DNA from 3 places in the Pseudoalteromonas sp. Z9A4 genome. Region 1 is predicted to be linked to each of the others. Evidence: predicted binding sites of a transcription regulator. Region 1 holds the regulator's gene; each other region holds the start of a gene.

What was found. The regulator MetJ, encoded in region 1, represses methionine synthesis genes. The targets are predictions, from matches to a motif close to TAGACGTCTAGACGTCTA.
Region 2: metA (homoserine O-succinyltransferase) is a predicted target of MetJ. The motif match lies at 5,815-5,832, and genes of this name have one in related genera.
Region 3: GQR54_RS09305 (methylenetetrahydrofolate reductase) is a predicted target of MetJ. The motif match lies at 4,571-4,588, and genes of this name have one in related genera.

What each region holds. Positions count from the first base shown of each region.
Region 1 is NZ_WTLA01000018.1:14,235-22,125, forward strand. Features, by position in the region: gene GQR54_RS13230 (PBP1A family penicillin-binding protein) at 1-435, shown strand, start outside; gene metL (bifunctional aspartate kinase/homoserine dehydrogenase II) at 500-2,845, opposite strand; gene metB (cystathionine gamma-synthase) at 2,851-4,098, opposite strand; gene metJ (met regulon transcriptional regulator MetJ) at 4,388-4,708, shown strand; gene GQR54_RS13250 (malic enzyme-like NAD(P)-binding protein) at 4,791-6,032, opposite strand; gene rpmE (50S ribosomal protein L31) at 6,720-6,935, opposite strand; gene priA (primosomal protein N') at 7,166-7,891, shown strand, end outside.
Region 2 is NZ_WTLA01000021.1:21,200-29,090, reverse strand. Features, by position in the region: gene GQR54_RS14395 (GGDEF domain-containing protein) at 41-961, shown strand; gene GQR54_RS14390 (AraC family transcriptional regulator) at 945-1,946, shown strand; gene GQR54_RS14385 (TlpA disulfide reductase family protein) at 1,948-2,451, opposite strand; gene GQR54_RS14380 (histone deacetylase) at 2,514-3,422, opposite strand; gene GQR54_RS14375 (PilZ domain-containing protein) at 3,476-3,844, opposite strand; gene ettA (energy-dependent translational throttle protein EttA) at 4,001-5,674, opposite strand; gene metA (homoserine O-succinyltransferase) at 5,898-6,845, shown strand; gene GQR54_RS14360 (homocysteine S-methyltransferase family protein) at 6,835-7,891, shown strand, end outside.
Region 3 is NZ_WTLA01000009.1:131,673-139,563, forward strand. Features, by position in the region: gene GQR54_RS09290 (hypothetical protein) at 1-467, opposite strand, end outside; gene cysE (serine O-acetyltransferase) at 483-1,301, opposite strand; gene GQR54_RS09300 (pitrilysin family protein) at 1,499-4,381, opposite strand; gene GQR54_RS09305 (methylenetetrahydrofolate reductase) at 4,632-5,588, shown strand; gene GQR54_RS09310 (sensor domain-containing diguanylate cyclase) at 5,919-6,899, opposite strand; gene GQR54_RS09315 (DEAD/DEAH box helicase) at 6,958-7,891, opposite strand, start outside.

The sequences.
Region 1 (7,891 bases):
CGCGATATTTCGGGTAAAACAGGCACAACTAATGACTCAGTAGATACCTGGTTTAGCGGTTTTAATAGTAATGTGATGACCTCAGTTTGGGTTGGCTTTGATAATCCGGGCAACGCTCTTGGTCGCTCTACATATAATAACAACCTAGATAGCAGTCAAATATCAGGTGCGGAATCTGGCGCTAAAACCGCGCAGCCAGCATGGGTTGAATTTATGAAAGCAGCACTTGAAGGCAAGCCTGAAGCCCCAATTGAGCCGCCTGAGGGACTTGTTTCTATTCGTATTGATTTAGCTACTGGTTTATTAAGCCATAAAAATGACTACACGAGTCGATTTGAATATTTTGAAAAAGGCACCGCACCTACAAAGTATGTGCTATCTCAGCCTAGCGATATATTTGAAGAAGACACTAAAACAGAAGAAGAGCTATTTTAGTAATATGTATGTAATACAAAAACGGCAGCTTATTTAAGCTGCCGTTTTTGTTTAAACCAAAGGTTTATTTTAAGTTTTGAACAAGCCAATATAAATCAGAGTGCACACCCGCAGCGGTCACTTCCCTACCCGCCCCAGGTCCTTGAATCACTAATGCATTATCGCTATACCATTTGCTATTAATTACAAAAATATTATCGCCAGGTGTAAGGTTTGCTAACGCATCGCCATTAGGCACATACGCTATTCCCACTTTAGCAATTACTTCACCTTGTGTGATTTCTAACAAGCCCGTATATCTAAGTACTGAATTTTTAGACTTTGCTGTCACTGCATGCTCTTCGATGAACGCGTCTAGCTGTGCTTTTTTATTTAAAAAGTCATCCCAACTTCCCAGCGCAAGCTCATCTGGCATCAATGCCGATAAGCTAATATCGTCAAGTTCAAGCTCAACACCTAGCTCTCGGGCTAAAATAAGTAGCTTACGCTGCATATCTCGCCCAGATAAATCTTCGCGAGGGTCTGGCTCTGTGAATCCCATTTTCTGAGCTTCCAGTAGCAACTCAGAAAATGGCCTTGTTCCATCATATTTACTGCATAGCCACGAAAGCGTGCCTGAGAAAACACCTTCTATACGTGTTATTTTATCGCCACTATTTTGCAAATCAGCCAAAGCAAAGTTAATAGGTAAGCCAGCGCCTACACTGGTGTTATATCGCCAATGTAAATTACGTTCTGTAATATTACTACGAAGTGCTTTATACCAAGTAGTCGGTGCTGTTCCAGCGTATTTATTAGCACTAATCAAATGACAGTTTCTATCTACAAAGTCTGGATATAACAAGCTAAATTGTTCACTTGCGGTAATATCAATTACAATTTTATGCTCGTAATCGAGCTCATTTATAGCATTCAGTAAATCTGCAGATTGATAGCTATTTGCCTCATGCTGCCATTGAGTTTTCCATTGCTGTGTATTAATACCACTTGCATTAAACAGCATTTTTTTAGAGCGAATTAGACCGACTAATTTAATACTAAAGTCATCCGATAAACGCTCAAATTGTGCCGATAACTGTTTAATGAAAACGTCGCCAACGTTACCAAGCCCCGCAACTATAATTGCGATTTCTTGGCCTTTATTAATTAGCTTATCGTGTAAGTCACTTTGTATATCACTATCTATAAATTGATCGGTAAGCAATAAAGCATAGCCAGTATCTTGATGGACAAAACGAGGTTTTATGCTGTGGAGTTTTAATAAATCTAATGCTTGTAAGCTTAATGTATTAACGTCTTGCTCAGGCGCTACAATTGCACAACCGTTTAAATTTGACTCGCTAATATTTGCCCTACCCGCAAAATAATTAATAACCAGATAAGTTTGTGCTGCAGGTACTACTAAATACACTTCACCATTATGGTTAAAGTGATGAAGGCTATGCTGAATAAGCTGACTAACACTTGCAACCTCACCTTCACTTAATCCTTCAACCATTAATAGGTCAACATTTTGCAACGTGGTTATAAAGCGCTTTTTCTTCGCTGAACCTTCTTTTACTATATCTGTTGGACTTGCTTGTACGTCAAAACTACTGCGAACAGCTAGCTTAATATCTGTGTTTTTAAGAGGCGATAGTGTTTTTGCATGTAATACAGGGTTACCCAAACGAGCTAATAAATTAGCCTGCCCACGGCAAATTTTGCCGTATTTAATCGCTTTTTGTACCTTGCGAGGATCAGTGCTATACACCCCCTGTGTATCAGTCCAAATACATACTTGCTTAGCATTGCAATAATTTGCAAGTAGTGTTGCACTGTAGTCACTCCCATTTCGGCCAAGTGTTACAGTCTCGCCTTTGATATCTGCGGCAATAAACCCAGTAACAACATTTATTTTATCAGGAAAAATTAACTGCCCACATTGCTGCGTATTTTGTGCATGCATTAATTCACCATTATTTAAGGTAAAAAGAGTGCGAGCATCTTGAGCGCATGCCTCAATATTTAGCTGCTGTAAATAAGTAGCGAGTAAACGTGCTGACCACAGTTCGCCATGTGCAAGTAATGCAGCCTCTTTTAGCTGCTCAGCTTGAGCAAGTTCTGCAATATAGCTAAGTTCGATACTTAGTGTTTTAAGTGCACTTCGTTTTAAATCGGCTTCTAATAGCTGCTCTATTAAATCACTTTGATGGTTATTTAACTGCAGTAAAATATCAGCGACAGCTTGCGTGTCTTGCTGCTGATAACTTTGCCACAACGACACAAGTGTATCTGTAGTTTTACCTGCAGCAGACACCACAACACAGTCGCCCGTCTGAGTATGCCCAATAATTATTTTAGCTACGCTTTGATAGCGCTCACTAGAGCTTAAGCTTGAACCACCAAATTTATGTACACAATTGACCATATTAATCACCAAAGCGCCGGACGGGCTGCACTTAATTTAACGTTACCACCAGGAGTGCCTGCTCCTTTGCCTACACGGCCAACATTTTTATTTTGCCCTGGTTTTACAAGTTCAAACACTCGTTCAAAATCAGCGACTAAATCGTGTATATCTTCAATACCTACCGAAATACGAATAAGCGTATCGCCCACACCCGCCTCTAAACGTGCTGTTGCCTCCATACCTGCGTGCGTCATAGTTGCAGGGTGACAAATTAAGCTCTCTACGCCACCTAATGACTCAGCTAAACTAAACGTTTTAAGGCTAGTTAAAAATGCCGCAGCGTCGTTTATATCGCCTTTAATATCAAAACTAACCATGCCACCAAAACCAAGTTGCTGTGCTTTAGCCAGCTCATGTTGAGGATGTGACTCAAGACCTGGGTAGTAAACTTGGCTTACATATTCAGAGCTTTCAAGGTACTTAGCTATTGCCAGTGCATTTTCTTGATGCTGCCTTAGGCGCACATTTAAAGTACGTAAACCACGAAGCGTTAAATAGCTATCAAAAGGCGCACCCGTAATACCAATGTTATTAGCCCACCAAGCAAGCTCATCGCCTAACTCTTGTGTTGCGGCAATAACAGCGCCGCCTACTACATCTGAGTGTCCGTTAATGTATTTAGTGGTTGAATGCACCACAATATCTACACCAAATTTAATAGGGTTTTGTAAAGCCGGCGACAAAAACGTGTTATCTGCGGCAACCAAAGCTCCGCATTGCTTAGCCACATCGGTAACCGCTTTAATATCTGTTAAACGAAGTACTGGGTTACTTGGGGTTTCTATCCAAATAAGCTTAGGTTTAATTACTAAAATTTGTTGAAGGCTTTCTTCTTTTGTTAAATCTAATATTTCGAGCTTTAGTAGCCCGCGTTTTTGTAAAGATGTAAATAAACGATAGCTGCCACCATAACAATCATGCGGAATTACTAACGTATCGTCACTATTAAGTAGCTGAGTAGCTAAATGCACGGCAGCCATGCCTGTAGCTGAAATTATGCCACGAGCGCCACCTTCAAGCTTAGCAAGCGTCTCAGCTAAAATATCACGATTAGGATTACCGCTACGACCATAATCATACTCACGCTTAGTATCAAAGTCGGCAAACGAATAAGTAGTCGATAAATAAATTGGCGGTACCACCGCACCATGATGTTTATCAGCATCAACGCCGTTACGTACAGCAATGGTCGCTTTGTTTTTTTCGCTCATATTCGTCACCTGATTAATTTGGATGTTTAGACGTCTAAAAGAGTAAGTTATCCGTTTTGATAAGTCAAAGTATTTTAAAGCTCTAGATGGCTAAAAGTAGAAGAGGCCTCTGCGAATAACACATTTTAGCTCATAAAAGTGTGCTTATCTTTACACCTACAATAGGCTTATTAAGATAGATCGGTATCTATTATTTGACTATCTTTTTTAAATCGATAGAATTTCACGCATATTTACACGCTTTTTATACCGTGTGAGAAATTAATAATCTGAGGCAACGATACATCTTATGGCTAAATGGAATGGTGAGTATATTCACCCATACGCAGAACACGGTAAAAAATCAGAGCAAGTTAAAAAGATCACCGTTTCGATCCCGCTAAATGTATTAAAGGTATTAACTGACGAACGTACACGTCGTCAAATCAATAACCTTCGCCATGCTACAAATAGTGAATTGCTATGTGAGGCATTTTTGCATGCTTTTACTGGCCAACCTTTACCAAATGATGATGACTTACGTAAAGATAACGCCGAAAAAGTGCCAGAAGAAGTTAAAAAAATAATGCAAGAAATGGGTCTAGAAGTACCCGTTTTAAACGAAGAATAAATATTACAAAGATAAAAAAACCTCAGTAATTACTGAGGTTTTTTTATGTCTAAATTTTATTGCATAGCTCTACTATATAGATTTACTGCATATAGTTTTCAGGTAGCTCAATTTGTGCAACACCTGACTCAATAGCAGCAAGTGCAACAGCTCTTGCTATACGCGGCAGTAAACGTGGATCCATTGGTTTTGGAATAATATACTGCGCACCAAATTCTAGTTTATCTACACCAGCGGCTTTTAAAACTTCTGCAGGTACTGGCTCTTTGGCAATACTTCGAATAGCATCTACTGCAGCAATTTTCATTTCATCGTTAATAGCGCTTGCACGTACATCAAGCGCACCACGGAAAATAAACGGGAAACATAAAACATTATTAACTTGGTTAGGGTAATCAGAGCGCCCTGTTGCCATGATTAAATCGTTGCGTGCGCCGTGCGCAAGAGCAGGATCAATCTCAGGATCTGGGTTTGAACATGCAAACACAACTGGTTTTGCAGCCATTAGCTTTAAATCTTCAGCCGCTAATAAGTTAGGGCCAGAAACACCCACAAATACATCTGCATCTGCAATTACATCTTGCAATGTACGCTTATCGGTATTATTAGCAAAAAGCTGTTTGTATTCATTTAAGTCATCGCGGCGGGTATGAATAACACCTTTGCGGTCAAGCATATAAATGTGTTCACGCAGTGCGCCACACTTAATTAACAGCTCCATACACGCAACAGCGGCAGCGCCTGCACCTAAACATACAATAATTGCATCTTCAATTGACTTACCTTGTACTTCTAGCGCATTTAACATACCAGCAGCCGTTACAATGGCAGTACCGTGTTGATCGTCATGAAAAACAGGAATGCTACAACGCTCTATTAATGCTTTTTCAATTTCAAAACACTCTGGTGCTTTAATATCTTCAAGGTTAATGCCACCGAATGTGTCGGCAATATTGGCAACCGTATTAATAAAGTCTTCTGTTGTTTTGTGCTTAACTTCAATATCGATAGAATCAAGCCCTGCAAAACGTTTAAACAATAACGCTTTACCTTCCATTACAGGCTTAGACGCTAAAGGACCTAAATTACCAAGGCCTAGAATTGCAGTACCATTAGTAATAACCGCAACCATGTTACCTTTACCAGTATATTTATAAGCATTTGCAGGATCTGCAGCTATTTCACGTACAGGTTCGGCAACACCTGGGCTATACGCAAGTGCAAGATCATGAGCCGTTTCAGCTGGTTTTGTAAGCTCAATGCTAATTTTACCTGGTACGGGATGTGAGTGGTAATGTAGTGCTTGTTCACGAAAGTCAGACATAACGCGATTGTATCCTGCAATTTAAGTTAAAGTGAGAGATGGAGTCTTGGGGTACGATACCCTTATTATTTTTAAATTCCAAGCAATATCAGGTCTATCCTGTTATATGCTATATCCTTTAATTTTAAGAGGTTTTTCAGTAACTTTGCAGGATTATATCGACATTTAATAAATAAAAATTCACCTAAAAAGTAAGTTTTAAGGTGCTTTTATACCTATCAAAATCTTATAAAATGTATACTTAAAGTAACAGCATAAACTTAGAATAACAGCCTACTACCCTACTTTAAAAACAGATAAGCCCACGTTAGCTACTTTTATCAACCTAGTTAAAAATTGTACTATTTAAAATATAGAGAATATCTATCGATTTGTCTGTAAAGGATTATGCATACTCAGAATAAGAATAGGAAATAGTTATGCAAAAGGAGGGGATAGTTAAAATCAACGAAATAATACCAATCTGCTTATATATGGGGTCTATTTAACGTTAAGAAAATTACGCTAGAACTAGGCAAAAATTTTTGTATCTAGTTGTTCTAAATAAAAATTTTTAACGACGTTATAGTGCAATTTAATTCGTTAAATTGCTCAAAGATTTATGTAGGTTGGTTTAAGATAATAAATAACAAATTTTAGACACAAAAAAAGCACCCTAAGGTGCTTTTTTTAACTAAACAGCAATAATTACTTCTTGCTGGCAAGTGCACCGAAGCGCTTGTTGAAGCGATCAACACGTCCGCCAGTGTCTAAAACTTTTTGCTTACCAGTGTAAAACGGGTGACACGCAGAACATACGTCTAAGTGAATGTCTTTACAAAGAGTTGAGCTAGTTTCGAATTTATTTCCACATGAACATGTTGCAGAAATTACTTCGTACTTAGGGTGAATACCTTCTTTCATAGGAACCTCTAGTTAAGGCCGCATCGCTCTCCAAACCCGGAGTTTGGCACCATACGTCGTTAAAACAAATTTGTTGGTGGCGGATTTTATCCAACAACCTCCCCCCACACAAGTATTTATTTATATTTTTGCCAAAAAAGTGAACAATCTCTGTCTCAAGCGCTATTGCTAGTAGGTTTTTAGCGTTATTTTTAGTACATTACAGCATTAATTTTACGGGTTGAGTTGTTATGAGTTTTGTTGAAGTTGCTATTAAAGTTCCGCTTCCACGCACCTTTGATTATAAAATAGAAGAACAGCTCAGTGGCTTATCAACTCCTTTACTACCTGGCATACGGGTTTTGGTACCTTTTGGTAATCAAAAAAAAGTAGCGGTTGTTTTGGGTATTAAAAGCAGTACCGACATCCCTTTAAATAAAATTAAAAATATTATAGAGGTAATAGACGACGCCCCTATTTTAAGTGCCCAGCATTTAGAACTCCTTAGCTTTACTGCCCGCTATTATTGCTATCCATTAGGCGAAACTATTCATATAGCGCTACCTAGCGCACTTCGCCAAGGTGAATCGCCTGATAAAACCAGTATTAATATGGTTGCCCTGACAGAAAAAGGTGCAAAAGTACCGTCATTAAAAGCTAAAACACAGCTCAACCTATTAAAGCAGTTATCGCAATCAGGTAAGTCATCATTAACTGAGTTAAAAGCACTGGGCTTTAGTAAAAAAACAATAGATAGCCTAATAGATAAAGAACTCATAACACAAACTATTGAGCACGATAACCAATGGCAAAGTGTTGCTCCAACCGTTGGTAGTAAACCAGTGCTTAATAAAGAACAAGCGGTTGCTTGCACAGCTATAAATCAAAGTACTGGCTTTAGCTGCTTCTTATTAGAAGGCGTAACGGGCAGCGGTAAAACCGAAGTGTATTTACAGTGCCTAGAAGAAGTACTCAAA
Region 2 (7,891 bases), on a different contig from region 1:
GAACTAACTTTAAAACTCATTTATAAACGAGATACCGCACATGCGATTTAACCCCTTTATCAGCCACCGATTATTAATAAACGCTATTATTGCGATGTTTTTTAGCGCTGTGTTTTTAAGTAGTTACTTAGGTGTATTAAAAACTTACGCCAGTATTCAGTGGCTCGATATTATGGGGGAGGGCGGTATTGTATTAATGACCCTTGTATGGATTGCCGCGTTATTAATTTCAAGACCACCGAGTAAAGTAACCACTTACTTAGTGATAGGTGTTGGGCTATTTATGTTCTCGGCAACCCTAGATTTACTTGATGAATGGCTAATGCATCCCGCCCATCAATGGCTCAGTTGGATTGAATCTCTGCCAGCACCTTTAGGTATGTTGTTAACGAGTGTGGGTTTGTATTATTGGCATCAAGAGCAGTACGTATTAAATCGTCAGCTACGCCGCCGTGAAGCACATTTACGTGAGCACGATAAGGTGTGCTCAGTTACAGGTCTTTATAAGGCGCAGTACCTAGATTCAGCAATTAAAGAGCAACTTACGAGCAAACAACCACTCTGGCTTGGGGCTATTGATATTCGTGATTTTTCGCATTTTAATAGTGAGTTTGGCTTTAGTGAGGGCGACCGGTTACTGCGTGAAATTAGCGAGCTATTGTTAATGAATTGCCGACTAAGTGATGTAGTGTGCCGCTACGCAGGAGATTGCTTTATGGTATTAATGCCAGCCACTACAGAGCAGCAAGCTAAAGAGCTGATGGCACAAATTAAAGGAGCTCTAAAGCATTGTGCATTTAAAGTTGAAGCATCTAAAAAAGCAAAGTTTCAATATATCACTACCGCCTTAATACAAGGTAATAAGCATAGCAGTACAGATAAACTAACAAGCCAACTTCATAGTCAATTACAACAAAAAAAGCATCAACAAAAAGTAGCGCACCGTGCACATGTTTGTTAGCCAAGACGATAAATATTTAAGCGCTCAAGGGCTTATTACGTCAGCTGTAGAGCTTGCTCAAAGCCGAAACATAAATTTACATAAGCTGCTACGCGGAACCGGTGTTTTTGAACAAGACTTACTTAATTTTCAGCATACATTTAGTGTGTCTCAGCAGGTGCGTTTATTAGCTCAATTTAAGTTGTTGATGAAAAGTACTGACAGTGGTTTTTTACTCGGTAGCCAACTTATTAACGACACTCGAGCCGAAGCTCAGGCATTAAAATATAGCGATAATTTAGCTCAAGTATTAAAGCAATTATCACTTTTAAGAATGCAATTAGCGCCTTTGCTGTTTAGCCAAACGTATATTAAAAACGATAATGTTTATATTTATATTCAGCCAGCACATGGGCTTGATGAAAGCCTTTACCACTATGTGCTAGAGATATACAGCACTGCATTTTATAGTTTACTTAAACGAGTGAGCGAAAGTTACCCGCATTGTCAGTTCGACTTTGCTTTTAAACGCCCTCGGCATATTCAAGAATACGAACAAAATTTAGGGCTAAAGGTAAGTTTTGATAAGCCATGTACTCGCTGGGTATTAAATAAAACCATGTTAAGGGCTAAAAACCCGCATGCGAGTCAATTACGATTTATGCAAGCGCAGTCGCAGCTACATAATAAAAGCGTAGTTAGCATGACTTTTATTGAAGCCGTCTGCAGATACTTATACTCTCACCCAAGTGCTAATTTAGAGTGTACCGCAAAGCACTTTGCTATGAGCTCAGCTACATTTAAGCGCAGACTCAAACTCAATGGGGTACGCTTTTCAGCGTTAATAGATGAGCAAAATAAGCACAAAGCTATTTACCTACTTACTCTGTGCGCTAAACATAACGAACAAGTCGCTGAGCATTTAGCTTTTTACGATATACCTAACTTTCGGCGCGCCTTTAAACGCTGGACAGGCTTAACACCTAATCAGTTAAAAGCGCAATAAGTTACTCAGTTGCCATGTCGATGGAGTGCAACAATGTTCGTGCCTTTAAATGTAGGTTTGCGTCCTCTGGGTTTGACGTATTAGTCAGCCAAATTACATTACCTTCTTTATTTACAAACAATGTAGTAGGTGTGCCTCGTATACCTAATTGCTGTGCTATTGCATCGGCTTTTACGGCTGTTTTAAAAGTATAACCTCTATCGCTAAGCGCTTTAGCGGGAGTAGCATCGTCATCTTCTTTAAAGCTCACGGCAATAACTTTTAATCCCATATCATCAATTTTTTGAAGTGCTGGCTGCAGCTTTTTACAGTACGGACACCACGTTGCCCAAAAGTGTAAAACGTAAGGTTGACCTAATAAATCTTGAGTATTGAGCGGCGACCCATGAGCCATTTGTAAATTTAATGTAGGTAGCTTAGGGTATGTTTCTTGCGTACTTTCTTCTTGCGAATAGCTTGTAAAGCTTATAAAAATTAGTGCGATGGCAATAAATAGTTGTTTCATAATATGTTCGTTCTTATTTTACATATTAAATAAGAACGAGAATTTAACATTTTTATTTCAAACTAAAAGCGAGCGGCTTGCTCAACAACAATAGCATGGCGTTTAGCGAGGCGAAGATGGTCTTTATCGTAGCCACCACCTATTACTGTAGCAACGGGTGTGTTGTGTTCAAGGCAGCGTTTTAGCACTAAATGGTCGCGCTTAACTATGCCATCCCAGCTAATATCTAATTTACCCAAGCCATCGCCTTGCCAAATATCAACGCCAGCATCGTAAAGTACCAAGCTTGGGTTTAGCTCTTTAAGTAAATAACTCAAGGTGTCGTCAACTATGGCAAGGTATTCGTCGTCTTTCATATTATCGGCTAAGCCAATATCTAAATCGCTAGCGGATTTTCTAAAGGGGAAGTTTTTTTCACAATGGATAGAACAAGTATAAGCGTATGCTTGATGCTCTAACATTGCGGCTGTGCCATCACCTTGGTGCACGTCTAAATCAAAAATAAGTACGTTAGTTACTTCACCCGATTCAATTAAAGTTTGCGTGGTAAAGGCTAAATCGTTAACCATGCAGTATCCTGAGCCAAAATCGGTATGCGCATGGTGTGTACCACCGGCTAAGTGGCACGCTATACCGTGTTTGAGTGCTAAGCGGGCTGTTTGTAACGTCCCTTGAGGGGCTGTGAATGTTCGTGCCATAAGCTCTTTTGACCAAGGTAGGCCAATGCGACGCATTGCTTTTTCATCTAAGCGGTTATTCCACAAATCGTGTATGTAATTTTCGCAGTGTATTAGCTCAAGTGGCTCTGGCGTGCCTAATATTGGCTCAACCAGGTTATCGCCAATCAAGCCCAGCTTTGCTACATGCTGATATAAATGTGCAAACTTACTCATTGCAAAACGATGCTTTGGATCGAAATTAAACGAGTAGTTAGGGTGATACACCAAAGGTAAATGTGGATTTAAAGTCATGTTTGCACAAGTTAAAAAGTTTGCACTATGGTAATCAACTAATCCAAATGAGTCTATTCTTGCGTGTCGTGAATCAACATAGCGAGTTCGCGATGTAATAGTTCGTCATCAGCTAAGTTTAGCTCTATTAAACGCTTTAAATAAGTAATGCTGTCTATATCAATATGGTGGCATTTTAAACCAATATGATCCGCTTCTATATGGCACACCACAACCTCCATTTTTATTTCTATTTCGCTTTGAGGCAGCGAAAAACGCAGAACAGCTTGGCTATTTTGGTTGCCAATAAAAGCATCACATTTAGTGATTAATGCGCCATGCAAAGATACATCAAGTAATTTACATGGGTATTGGTGATCATTAAAAATCACTTGTGCATCGGTTGAAAATAAAACACGAGAAAACTGACGACGATTTTGCATAACCTAATTTAGCCTTACTGTTTTTATAATAAATTAAGCATAGCGGGTAATTCTCTACATGCTAGCAGGATATGCTCCTGTAATGCTGGTGGCATAAAAAAGCCCCGCATAAATGCAGGGCTTAGTATTACTGTAATAAATTAGCTACAGTAAATATTAACCAATTTTTTTGTACTTAATACGTTTAGGTTCAGTTGCTGCTGCACCTAGTGTCTTTTTAAGCCACTCTTCGTATTCAGTATAGTTACCATCAAAGAAGTTAATTTGACCTTCGTCGCGGTAATCTAAAATGTGCGTAGCAATACGGTCAAGGAACCAACGGTCATGCGAGATACACATTACACAACCAGGGAACTCTAAAATAGCGTTCTCTAGTGCGCGTAGTGTTTCAACGTCCAAGTCATTAGTTGGCTCATCGAGTAGTAACACATTGCCGCCAGCTTTTAATAACTTAGCAAGGTGTAAACGGTTACGCTCACCACCTGATAGGTCTTTAACAAACTTTTGCTGATCGTTACCTTTAAAGTTAAAGCGACTTACATACGCACGGCTTTGGAACTCAAAGTTACCAATTTTCAGTACGTCTTGACCGTCTGATATTTCTTGGAAAACAGTTTTGCTTTCGTCCATACCGTCGCGGAACTGATCAACAGTAGCAAGGTGTACGCTTTCGCCAACGGTAATGCTACCGCTGTCTTGCTTTTGCTCACCACTGATCATTTTAAACAGCGTTGATTTACCCGCGCCATTAGCACCAATAATGCCCACAATGGCACCTTTTGGCATGCTAAAGCTTAAATCGTCAATTAAAACGCGATCGCCAAAACTCTTACGAAGATTAGTTACTTCAAGTACTTGATCCCCTAAGCGCGGGCCAGGTGGAATAAACATCTCGTTAGTTTCGTTACGTTTTTGGTAGTCAGACTGCTGCATTTCAGTAAACTGAGCCATACGTGCTTTTGACTTAGCTTGGCGACCTTTAGGATTTGAACGAACCCATTCAAGTTCTTGCGCAATTGATTTTTGACGTGCTTTTTCAGATTTTTGTTCTTGCTGTAAGCGCGCATCTTTTTGTTCAAGCCAAGAAGAGTAGTTACCTTCCCATGGAATACCTTCACCACGGTCAAGCTCCAATATCCAACCCGCTACATTATCAAGGAAGTAACGGTCATGCGTAACCGCCACAACAGTGCCTTCGTAATCGTGTAAGAAGCGCTCTAACCATGCAACCGACTCAGCATCCAAGTGGTTAGTTGGTTCATCGAGAATAAGCATGTCTGGTTTTTCAAGCAATAATCGACATATAGCAACACGACGACGCTCACCACCTGAAAGGTGCTCAATTTTAGCATCCCATTCTGGTAGGCGAAGTGCATCAGCAGCACGTTCTAAAACGTTGTCGATGTTATGACCATCGTGCGCTTGAATAACAGCTTCAAGCTCGCCTTGCTCTTTTGCAAGTGCGTCAAAGTCAGCGTCTTCCATGGCGTATTCGTTATACACTTCGTCAAGACGTTTAAGTGCGTGTTTAACTTCGCCAACAGCTTCTTCAACAATTTCACGAACTGTCTTGCTTTCGTCTAAAACAGGCTCTTGCGGTAAATAACCAATTTTTGTACCAGGCTGAGGATGTGCATCACCTTCAAAATCTTGGTCAACACCGGCCATAATACGTAGCAACGTAGATTTACCAGAACCGTTTAAACCAAGCACACCAATTTTAGCGCCAGGAAAAAAGTGTAACGAAATATCTTTTAAGATAGTGCGCTTAGGTGGCACAACCTTAGATACTCGACTCATCGAGAATATAAATTTATCAGGTAAAACCATGGAGGAAAGCCTTCAAATAATAATAAAAATTTCAATGTTGTATTGTAGTGGCTGACAGGTGAAACAGTCAACGAATGGCGGGTTTTAAAGCACTAAAGCATGCTTGTAAGTAAAGTATAAAATCATGAATAAATTTCATTTAGACATCTATACATCTAGAGGTTGATATTTTTCACTTTCAGTTCATAATTAAGCTTCGGTTTTTATGAGCAGGAATAAAAATATGCCAATTACAGTAAAAGACGAGTTGCCGGCAATTGCACGTTTACGTCAAGAAAACGTATTTGTAATGCCAAAAACACGTGCAAAAACGCAAGAAATACGCCCAATGCGTTTGGCTATTTTAAATTTAATGCCTAATAAAGTAGAAACCGAAGTTCAGTTTATTCGCTTGCTTGCCAACTCGCCTTTGCAAGTAAACGTAGAGCTACTGCGTCTCGACACTCACCGCAGTAGCAGTAATTCAGAAGAGCACCTTGATACCTTTTATCGTTATTTTTCTGAGGTTAAAGACAACAATTACGATGCGTTAATTGTAACCGGTGCGCCACTTGCCCATTTAGAATACGACGATGTAGCGTATTGGGATGAGCTAAAAGTCATTATTGATTGGGCTGAGCAACACGTTACCTCTACGTTATTTTCGTGCTGGGCAGCACATGCAGCGCTATATCATCGTTACAATTTAAAGCGCGATTTAAAAGACGACAAACTGTGTGGCGTATTTACCCACCAATGTTACTTTGATCACGGCGCACTGACTCGCGGATTCGACGACACCTTTTTGGTACCGCACTCACGCTACGGCCACATTGATATAAATAAAATAAACGCTTGTGATGAGCTAGTTGTACTGGCTGGTTCTGAGCGAGTAGGGGCTTACTTACTTAAAAATAAATCGGGTAGCCAAGTGTTTATAACCGGCCACCCAGAGTACGACGCCGACTCGCTAAAAGCAGAATACGAGCGCGATTGTAAAAAAAGCCCTAATGCACCAAAACCCGAAAATTACTTTCCGGATGACGATGCAACCAAACAACCTTCAAAAACGTGGCAAAGCCATGCTTTTTTACTTTTTTCGAACTGGTTAAATTACTACGTGTACCAAACCACACCGTATGATATTAATTTAGTTAGCCAAGACGTGAGGACTAACAACTATGCCGAATAACGCTCCTACAAATAATAAGCAAGCCGAAATAAGCGCCGCATTAAAAGAACGCATTTTAATTTTAGATGGCGCTATGGGCACCATGATCCAAGATCATAAGCTAGAAGAAGAAGACTATCGCGGAGAGCGTTTTAAAGACTGGCATGTATTAATTAAAGGCAATAACGATTTATTAAGCCTAACCAAGCCCGATTTAATCACTGATATTCATCGTGGTTTTTTATCAGCGGGCGCCGATATTATCGAAACCAATACGTTTAACTCGACCACTATTTCGATGGAAGATTACGACATGGCAAGCCTAAGTCGTGAAATAAATCTAGAGTCGGCTAAATTAGCACGCGCCATTTGTGATGAATTTACGGCTAAAACGCCAGAAAAACCGCGTTACGTAGCCGGTGTTTTAGGGCCGACATCTAAAACGTGTTCAATTTCGCCAGACGTAAACGATCCGGGTTACCGAAATGTCACCTTTGATAAGCTGGTTACTGCGTATATTGAATCAACACTTGCATTAATGGAAGGCGGCGCCGATTTAATACTAATCGAAACTATATTCGATACCCTTAATGCAAAAGCCGCCTCGTTTGGCGTAGAAGAAGCCTTTGAGCAAGCAGGGCGTAAATTACCAGTTATGATTTCGGGGACTATTACCGACGCCTCTGGCCGTACGCTTTCGGGGCAAACAACCGAAGCATTTTATAATTCTATTCGCCATATTAAGCCTATTTCAATTGGTCTAAACTGTGCGCTTGGTCCTGATTTACTGCGCCAGTATGTAGAAGAGTTATCGCGCGTGTGCGAAACCTTTACATCGGTACACCCTAATGCAGGCTTACCAAATGAGTTTGGTGAATACGACTTAGAAGCGGGCGATATGGCAACTGAAATTATCGATTGGGGTAAATCGGGCTTTATTAATATAGTAGGCGGATGCTGTGGCACCACGCCTGCGCATATTCGCGCTTTTGCAAAAGGTTTAGCGGGCGTTAAACCACGCCAACTACCGGAGCTTGAAGTACGCATGCGTTTATCAGGCCTTGAAG
Region 3 (7,891 bases), on a different contig from region 1:
GTAATTAAAAAATCGGTAAGCGCCGTTTCTATTTCATAACTCCACTGAGTATTTTCACTTTCATTATCAAATTTTTCATCAAGTTGCTTAGAAAAATCAACATCATCTAATTGCGCTAACTGAGTTGACTTTAATTGTTGTTCGGCACGCTTTAGTTCCTTGGTTTTAACGGCAAGTTCGTCGGTAAGCGTACTTATTTGCTGAGTATACTCTTGTTCAACAAATTGCCGTGTAGCATTTTGGTTGGCCGTAATTAAAGCGCTATTTAGGTTTGAGTCATTGCTAACATCATGACTACTAAGTTTATTATTGCTACTGACTTTAATAGTAACATTCTGACGCGTATTTTCTGACTGAGGATATGCGTCATTAGATATTTTATTAAAAAACAAAAAGTAACTACTAGCCAACCCCACACCAGCAATAAAACTTAGCAACATTGAAAGTGAGTTACTTTTATTAGACATTATTTTTACCTAAGGCTACAGCATTGCGCTAGTATGCGATGCGTTTTCTGGCTCTTGTTGAGTCAAAAAGTTTTGGTTCATACTTTGTGCCGGACACTCACAATCCGGTCGACCAATAATTTTAGCTGGTACGCCAACAGCGGTTGTATGTGGTGGAACATTGCTAAGTACAACAGAGCCTGCACCAATTCGTGCGCCCTCACCTACTTCAATATTACCAAGTACTTTAGCGCCGGCGCCAATTAACACGCCCGCTCTAATTTTAGGATGACGATCGCCCTGCTCATTACCCGTACCGCCAAGCGTTACAGATTGCAAAATTGATACGTTATCTTCAATTACTGCTGTTTCACCAATAACAATACCAGTTGCGTGGTCAAACATAATGCCTTTACCTACTTTACATGCTGGGTGAATATCGACCCCAAACACTTCAGAGTTACGGCTTTGAATAAAGCGCGCTAGCTCTTTGCGGTTTTGTTGCCACAAGCAATTAGCCAAACGGTGCGCCTGAATAGCATGAAAACCTTTTAGATTTAATATAACCGTAAGATAGGTTTCTGATGCAGGGTCGCGGTCTTTTACTGCTTTAATATCCTCAGCAACAAACGAGAGCATACGGTCACATTTTACAAATGCTTGGTCGAACAATTCGCGGATAGTGAATGCAGATACCACCGCATCAGCCAACTTATTAGCAACAATAAAGCTCAATGCCGAACCTAAACAATCATGATTCAAAATGCATGAATAAACATGACTTGCTAATAATGGTTCACGTTTTACTACATCGTTAGCTTCGTCGCGAAGCTGTTGCCAAATTGCATGACGCATAATACTGCACTGCCTTAAGTTGATATAAAATAGCCTTTTCCCAAGTCTAACGGATTTAACCACTAAGGTGTTAATCCCTTAGTTATTTGTTCTGGTTATTAGGTATAACTGTTTATTAAGTTTCATTATTAAATAATAAAAATGCCTCGGTGCTTATAGCACCGAAGCATTATTTTAACGCTTAAAAACCACTTAAATTATTGAAATACTTTATCGACTTTCATCACTTCAATATTTTTTGCAGGAATTGCTAATTTATAATCAGCAATTACTTTATCCTCAGCAACCAGCTCAGCAGGTTTATTGGTGTTATAAACCATTGGCGATGTTTGCTGCGATGCTAAACGTTTTTGCATATCAGCGCCGTCTGCGGTTATAAACACATATTGAACATTGTCTGTTTGTAAGTTTTCTTTAATAACGCGATTAACATCAGCAACGCTTAGCGTTTTAAGTTTGTTAGTTACGTAACTTACAAAGCTATCTGTGTTGTAAAATTCGCTATCAAGTGCGTAACCTAATTGGCGGTTTTGACTTGCAACCATTTGCGGCACAAAGTTAATTAAAAAGTTACGCGTGGCTTCAAAGTCATCTTCGCTCATACCATTTTTAATTAACTTATCTAACTCAAACAAGGCGGTACGTGTTGCAAAGTGCGCATCGTTATTAGAGCGAAGTGGGCGTAACCACACTTGAAATATTTGCTCAGAGCGCCCTAGGTTTGCATCAGGCTTGGTTTGAAACATACCACGTGGGAAATATTCAATGTATGCGTAATCGCCATAGTTCATGCCGCGAGTTTCACGAATGCGCTCATACAAAAAGCTGTTAGAACTACGGTGCTCACCAAAGTACGAACGCACAAGCCAAAGGGCTGTCCAGTCTTCGCTACTTCTTATTGTATCAATAGGAAAACCAAACGATACCGCAGTTGATTGCGCCGACTTTTCTACAATAGTTGCATGATGACCTTTAAGTACTGGTGCATCAGGAATACTTAAACGGCTTTGCTCACCCTTTGGTAACGTTGCAAAATCGCTCATCATTTTAGCTTTAAGGTTTGCAGGTACAGCCCCAATTAAGCCAACCGTAAGTTTAGATTGCGTAAGCTCACTGTTATAAAACGCTTTAACATCATCCAGTGTCAGCGCTTCTAAATCCGAAATGTCACCGTAGTTGTAACTTTCGTAAGGATGATTTTTGTAAAGCGCACTGTAGAGCACTTCTTTGCCTAGCTCTTCATCATTAGAGGCTTTTAAGCCAGACTTAATGCCGTCAATCATTTCTTTTTTAAGGCGCTTAAAGTCATCGTCTCTAAAGCCTGGGTTTAGTAATTGATCGCTCACAAGTGTATACCACTGCGCCGCATTATCTTTATGAATACGCCCTTGGAACGACAGCATTTCTTTATCTATTTGATAACCAAAACTACCCGCAAGCGGATAAAGTGCTTTTTGAATATCTTTATAGCTTGTCGCCTCTGAGCCACCTTGTGCAAGCATAGCCGCAGTTAACGCAGCAACACCTTTTTTGCCTTGTGGGTCGGCAGCCGCACCGGTATTGAATAAAAAGTTAACATCAATTAATGGCGAGCTATTCGTTTTATCAAGTACTTTAAATACAGGTGCCGCAGGTGCTTGTTCAAGCTTTGCAGTAAGCGCATTTAAATCAACTTCTTGCTCAAAACCTGGGGCTTTATCAAGTGCCGACATTGTTAATGTGGTACGTGCGTTATCAGTAAAGTATTTATTAGCAACGGCTTTAATATCTGCGCTGGTAATGTTATCTGCCGATTTATACAGCTGGTTTATAACCTCAGGATCGCGCTCAAAATGCATGTAGCTGGCAAGGGTTGATGCAATCGCTTGCGACGAGTCTAAGCCATTTATAAAGCTGTATTTAAGGTTCGATTTTAAATCACTCAGCTTTTGCTCATCAACAAGCTCAGTGCGTGCTTTTGCATAAGTTCGGTTAATGGCATCGCGCGCAGTGGCTAAATCGTCTGCGTTTTCTACTTTAACAAATACGTGTAATAAACCCGGATCTTTTGTCTCTGGGTTATAGGTAAACATTTGGCTGGCAATTTGTTTGTCGACCACTAGCTCTTGATATAAATCTGAATTACTAGAAAAATAAAGCTGTGAGATTAAATCAAGCGCCGCTCTGTCTTTTTTAGCAGGCTCCCACGCAGCGCCTTTGTAGGATACAAGTAACCAATGCCCTGGTAGCGCTTCATCTTGCTGGTGCAAATATTTTGGTGCTTGTTGAACAGGCTCTGCTTTAATATCAGCAACATAGTTACCCTTTTTCCAGCTGCCCCAATGCTTTTTAACCATTGCCATTGTTGCTTGTGGGTCTACATCGCCCACAATAACAAGTGACACATACTCAGGCTTATAAAATTTAGCAAAAAACTCTTTACCGTACGCCATTTGATCAGGCATGGCTTCTATGTCTTTAAAAAAGCCCATAGTGGTGTGTTTATAAGTATGCTTATCAAACGCTTCTTCGCGTACAGCGCTTAATAATTTACGAATTGGGCTCGCGTTGTTTTTTAAGTACTCACCTTTTACCGTTTGTGCTTCGGTTCTAAATTGCTCTTCGGTGTATGTTAAGTTTTGAAAAATATCAGCTTCAAGCTCAAGTACTTTATCAAGATGCTGCTTTGAAAAGTTTAAATGGTAGTTTGTAAAATCGTTTGTTGTATAGGCGCGGTTATCAACACCTGAATTTTTTAATATGTCTGAGTACACATCTTCAGGGTATTTTTGTGAGCCTTTAAACATCATGTGTTCAAAAAAGTGAGCAAAGCCTGTTTTGCCCTCTTCAACTTCGTTACGCGATCCAACCGATACCGGAATTTGCAGCGACACTACATCAGGGTAATCAGTTTTAACAACCATGACACGTAAGCCGTTTTCTAGCTCTTCAATTAAATAATCTTGCGAAAAAACACGATCATCAGCTTTATTTACTTGTTCTTGTTGTGCTGTTGTTTGCGTGCTTTGGTTTTGTTGCATGGCGCAACCTGTTAACGCCAGCGATACCGCTAAGCTGGTTGCTAATAATTTAAATTTCATTGTTGTCCCTTTTTAAATTGAGCAAATTTGTTGTCAGATTTAACTCTTTAATTATGCCCCAAAGCCAATAAATATAAGAGCCCCAAGGGAATTTATTATGTAAACAACTGTGTCAATTATAAATTATGGGAACAGGCCCTATGAATAAACATCATGTTAGTTGAAAAACTTTCACTAAATAAATCTATCTAGACGTCTAAATGGCTGCTATATTAAATCCATCAAAACAAACTTAGCTGGAATGAGGATTATGGCTTTATCACTAAAAGAGAAGATAGTGGACACCAATCAAGGTGTTTATCTTATTGGTACTACCCCGCCTAAAATTGGCACCGATAAAGCGCAATTAAAAACCATTGCAGAAAAGCTATTAGGTCGCTTACACGAAATTGAATACGACGGCGTGATAATTTACGACATTCAAGACGAAAGCAGCCGCACTAATCAAGACCGCCCATTTGCGTTTAAACAAACCGTTGATCCGCGTGAATACAGCCATTTACTTCGTAATTTATCTGCACAAGATGTGATTACTTATAAAAGTGTGGCGCAGCGTGGCGTAGGCGAATTTAAAGATTGGCTAAGTGAAACTAAAAACGACTACGATTTACAAAATGTTGTTTTAGTAGGTAGCCCGTCATCGATAGGCGATATAAAGCTAAGCCTGCCAGATGCGTATAAAGCGATGGCTGAGCAATCAGATGATTTCTTTTTAGGTGGCGTTACTATTGCCGAGCGCCATTCAAGTAAACGAAATGAGCACGAACGATTAATAGAAAAAACAGCACAAGGTTGTCAGTTTTTTATATCGCAAGCTGTTTACGACGCACAAGCGACTATAGAGCTAATTACTAGCTACGCACGTACATGTAAAGCACAAGGGATTACACCTCAACGTATTATATTAACGTTTACCCCGTGCGGCGGCGAAAAAACCTTAGACTTTATGCAATGGTTGGGTATCTCAGTGCCAGAGGCAACTAAATGGCGCATGCTTGATGCAGACAATACATTAAGCGAATCAGTCCGTATTTGCCGCGAAAACCTCGACTTAATACTTAAAAGCTGTGCGCATTTAGATGTACCTCTGGGCCTAAATATTGAAAGCTTAACAAACCGTAAAGAAGAAATTGACGCGTCAATTAACTTATACCGTTTATTAAAAGCCATTATGGAATTGAACCTTGCGGAAAAGCTAATAGCTTAAAGGCTAGGTAAGAGCTAATTAACACCCTTCTTGGCAAGCCTAATGGCTTGCTTTTTTATGTCCGTTCTTTGAAAAATTAATTAATAAATACAAGTAAAGATTTGCAGCTTAAGCTATTTATTGAAGGTGTTTTTGGTTATTACTCTCAAGCCTTTTTAAGGCAAACCCCATAGAGGAGCACATAACACCAAAAATTATTCCCTCATTAGATATAAATCTAATGCTAGGGACGTTTCAAATAAGCTTATTATTGCTAAGGAAAAAATAAAACCCATCGCAGAAGAAACCAACCAAGTTTGTGTGGCATGAGTCATGACGAACCTCCTTTTATTATTGTGCTTTTTTAGCGAGCTTATACGCTTGTTTATTTTTATACATTGCGTGGTCTGCATCATTTAATAGCGCTTCAAAGGGCTGCTTTTGTTTATTAGTAAAACTATAACCAATACTAAGCGATAAATCGCAAACGTCTTCTTTGAGTAAAGCTTTTGAATACTCAGAGGATATTTTATCCATAATGTAGTTAATTTTACTCTTATCGCTTACTTGCATTACTGCAACAAACTCATCGCCACCTAAGCGTCCTACTATATCAGCATCTCTTAAATGCGTTTTTAGCGTATCTGCCAATATAATTAAGGCTTTGTCGCCCACCTCATGTCCGCAGGTGTCGTTTAATTTTTTAAAGTCGTTTATATCAATAAACAAACAGCATACGTCAAAGCCTAAACGCAGTGCTAAGTTAAGTTTTTGTTGAGCGAGTAAGCTAAGTGCCCGGCGGTTATAAATATTCGTTAATGAGTCTAACATGGCTATTTCGCGCATTTGCTCATAGCTATACACAAGCGCTAAGTCGTCTTCAATTAAATCACGTAGTTGTTCTATGAGTTCAAAATATTCATCGGTATAGCTTGTTATTTTAGTGTCTTTTAAACATAACGTGCCAAACACTTCGCCTTCAGGCCAATGAATAGGTAAACCTAGGTAGGATTCAACACCGTCTTCAACGACTTCTGGTAGGGTATTCCATGTATCGTTATTACTTGCATCATTAACATATAATGTATTGTTAGTTTCAGCTACGTGGCGACAAAACAGAGGAGTTTGAGGAGGGAGTATAGGGTTGGTCTCAAAGTTAGATCCACCCTCGTTACTTCTAATAACAACGCGATAGCCTTTGCTTGTTGCCTGAACTATATAACCAGACGGGGCTGAAAAAAGCCCCGTTATAAGGTCGATTGTTTTTTGCCATTTATGCAAAGATATTTGGCCATCAATACCAGAAAATGCCCATTGATCAATTTCAAACATTGCTTTACCTCGGCTATTTAGTAGCTCCAGTATAGGCAAAAAAGTAAAGTAAAAGCTATTATTTACGACGTCTACTTGGCTCTCTTTTACCAGTGATGCGTTTTTTATCGCGATCTTTTCGCGACTTGTTAGTATTTTTACGATTATCTTTTGGCTTTTTATTAGGATCTGGCTCGTAACCTTCTAACCACTGCGGCGTTAAACGCGTATCGAGTAGTACTTCAATTTCTTCTAGCAGCCATTGCTCATCAAGACTTACCAGCGACATAGCAAGTCCTTGTTCGCCAGCACGCCCTGTACGGCCAATACGGTGCACGTAATCCTCGGCAATGTACGGTAGTTCAAAGTTAATTACGTATCTAAGTGTAGAAATATCTAAACCACGCGCAGCTACATCGGTTGCAACAAGTACGCGTGTAATACCTTCTTTAAAGTTTTGCAATGCACGGTCGCGTGCGCCTTGCGATTTGTCGCCATGGATTGATTCGGTTTTTAAACCGTCTTTACACATTTCTTTAGCAAGCTGATCAGCCATTTGTTTTGTGCGAGTAAAAATAAGCACTTGGCGCCAGTTTTTCATACCAATCATGTGCGATACAAGTTCGCGCTTACGATCCTCATCTACAGCGTAAATAACTTGCTCTACTTCAACAGCTGCTGAGTTACGTTTATCAACTTCAATTAGCTCTGGGTTTTTAAGTAACTTTTTACTGAGTTCAAACACGCTGTCATCAAACGTAGCTGAAAATAGTAAAGTTTGGCGATCGCCCGGGATATGTCGCAATATACGTCTAATTTCATCAATAAACCCCATATCAAGCATGCGGTCAGCTTCGTCAAACACTAAGGAGTCTACGCTTGAAAGTACCACACTGCCTTTAACTATATGATCAAGCAAACGCCCAGGTGTTGCCACTATAACTTGCGCTGTTTTAAGTGCTTTTATTTGAGGGCCAATACTTGCGCCACCATAGGCTAAAGCGCCATTGATA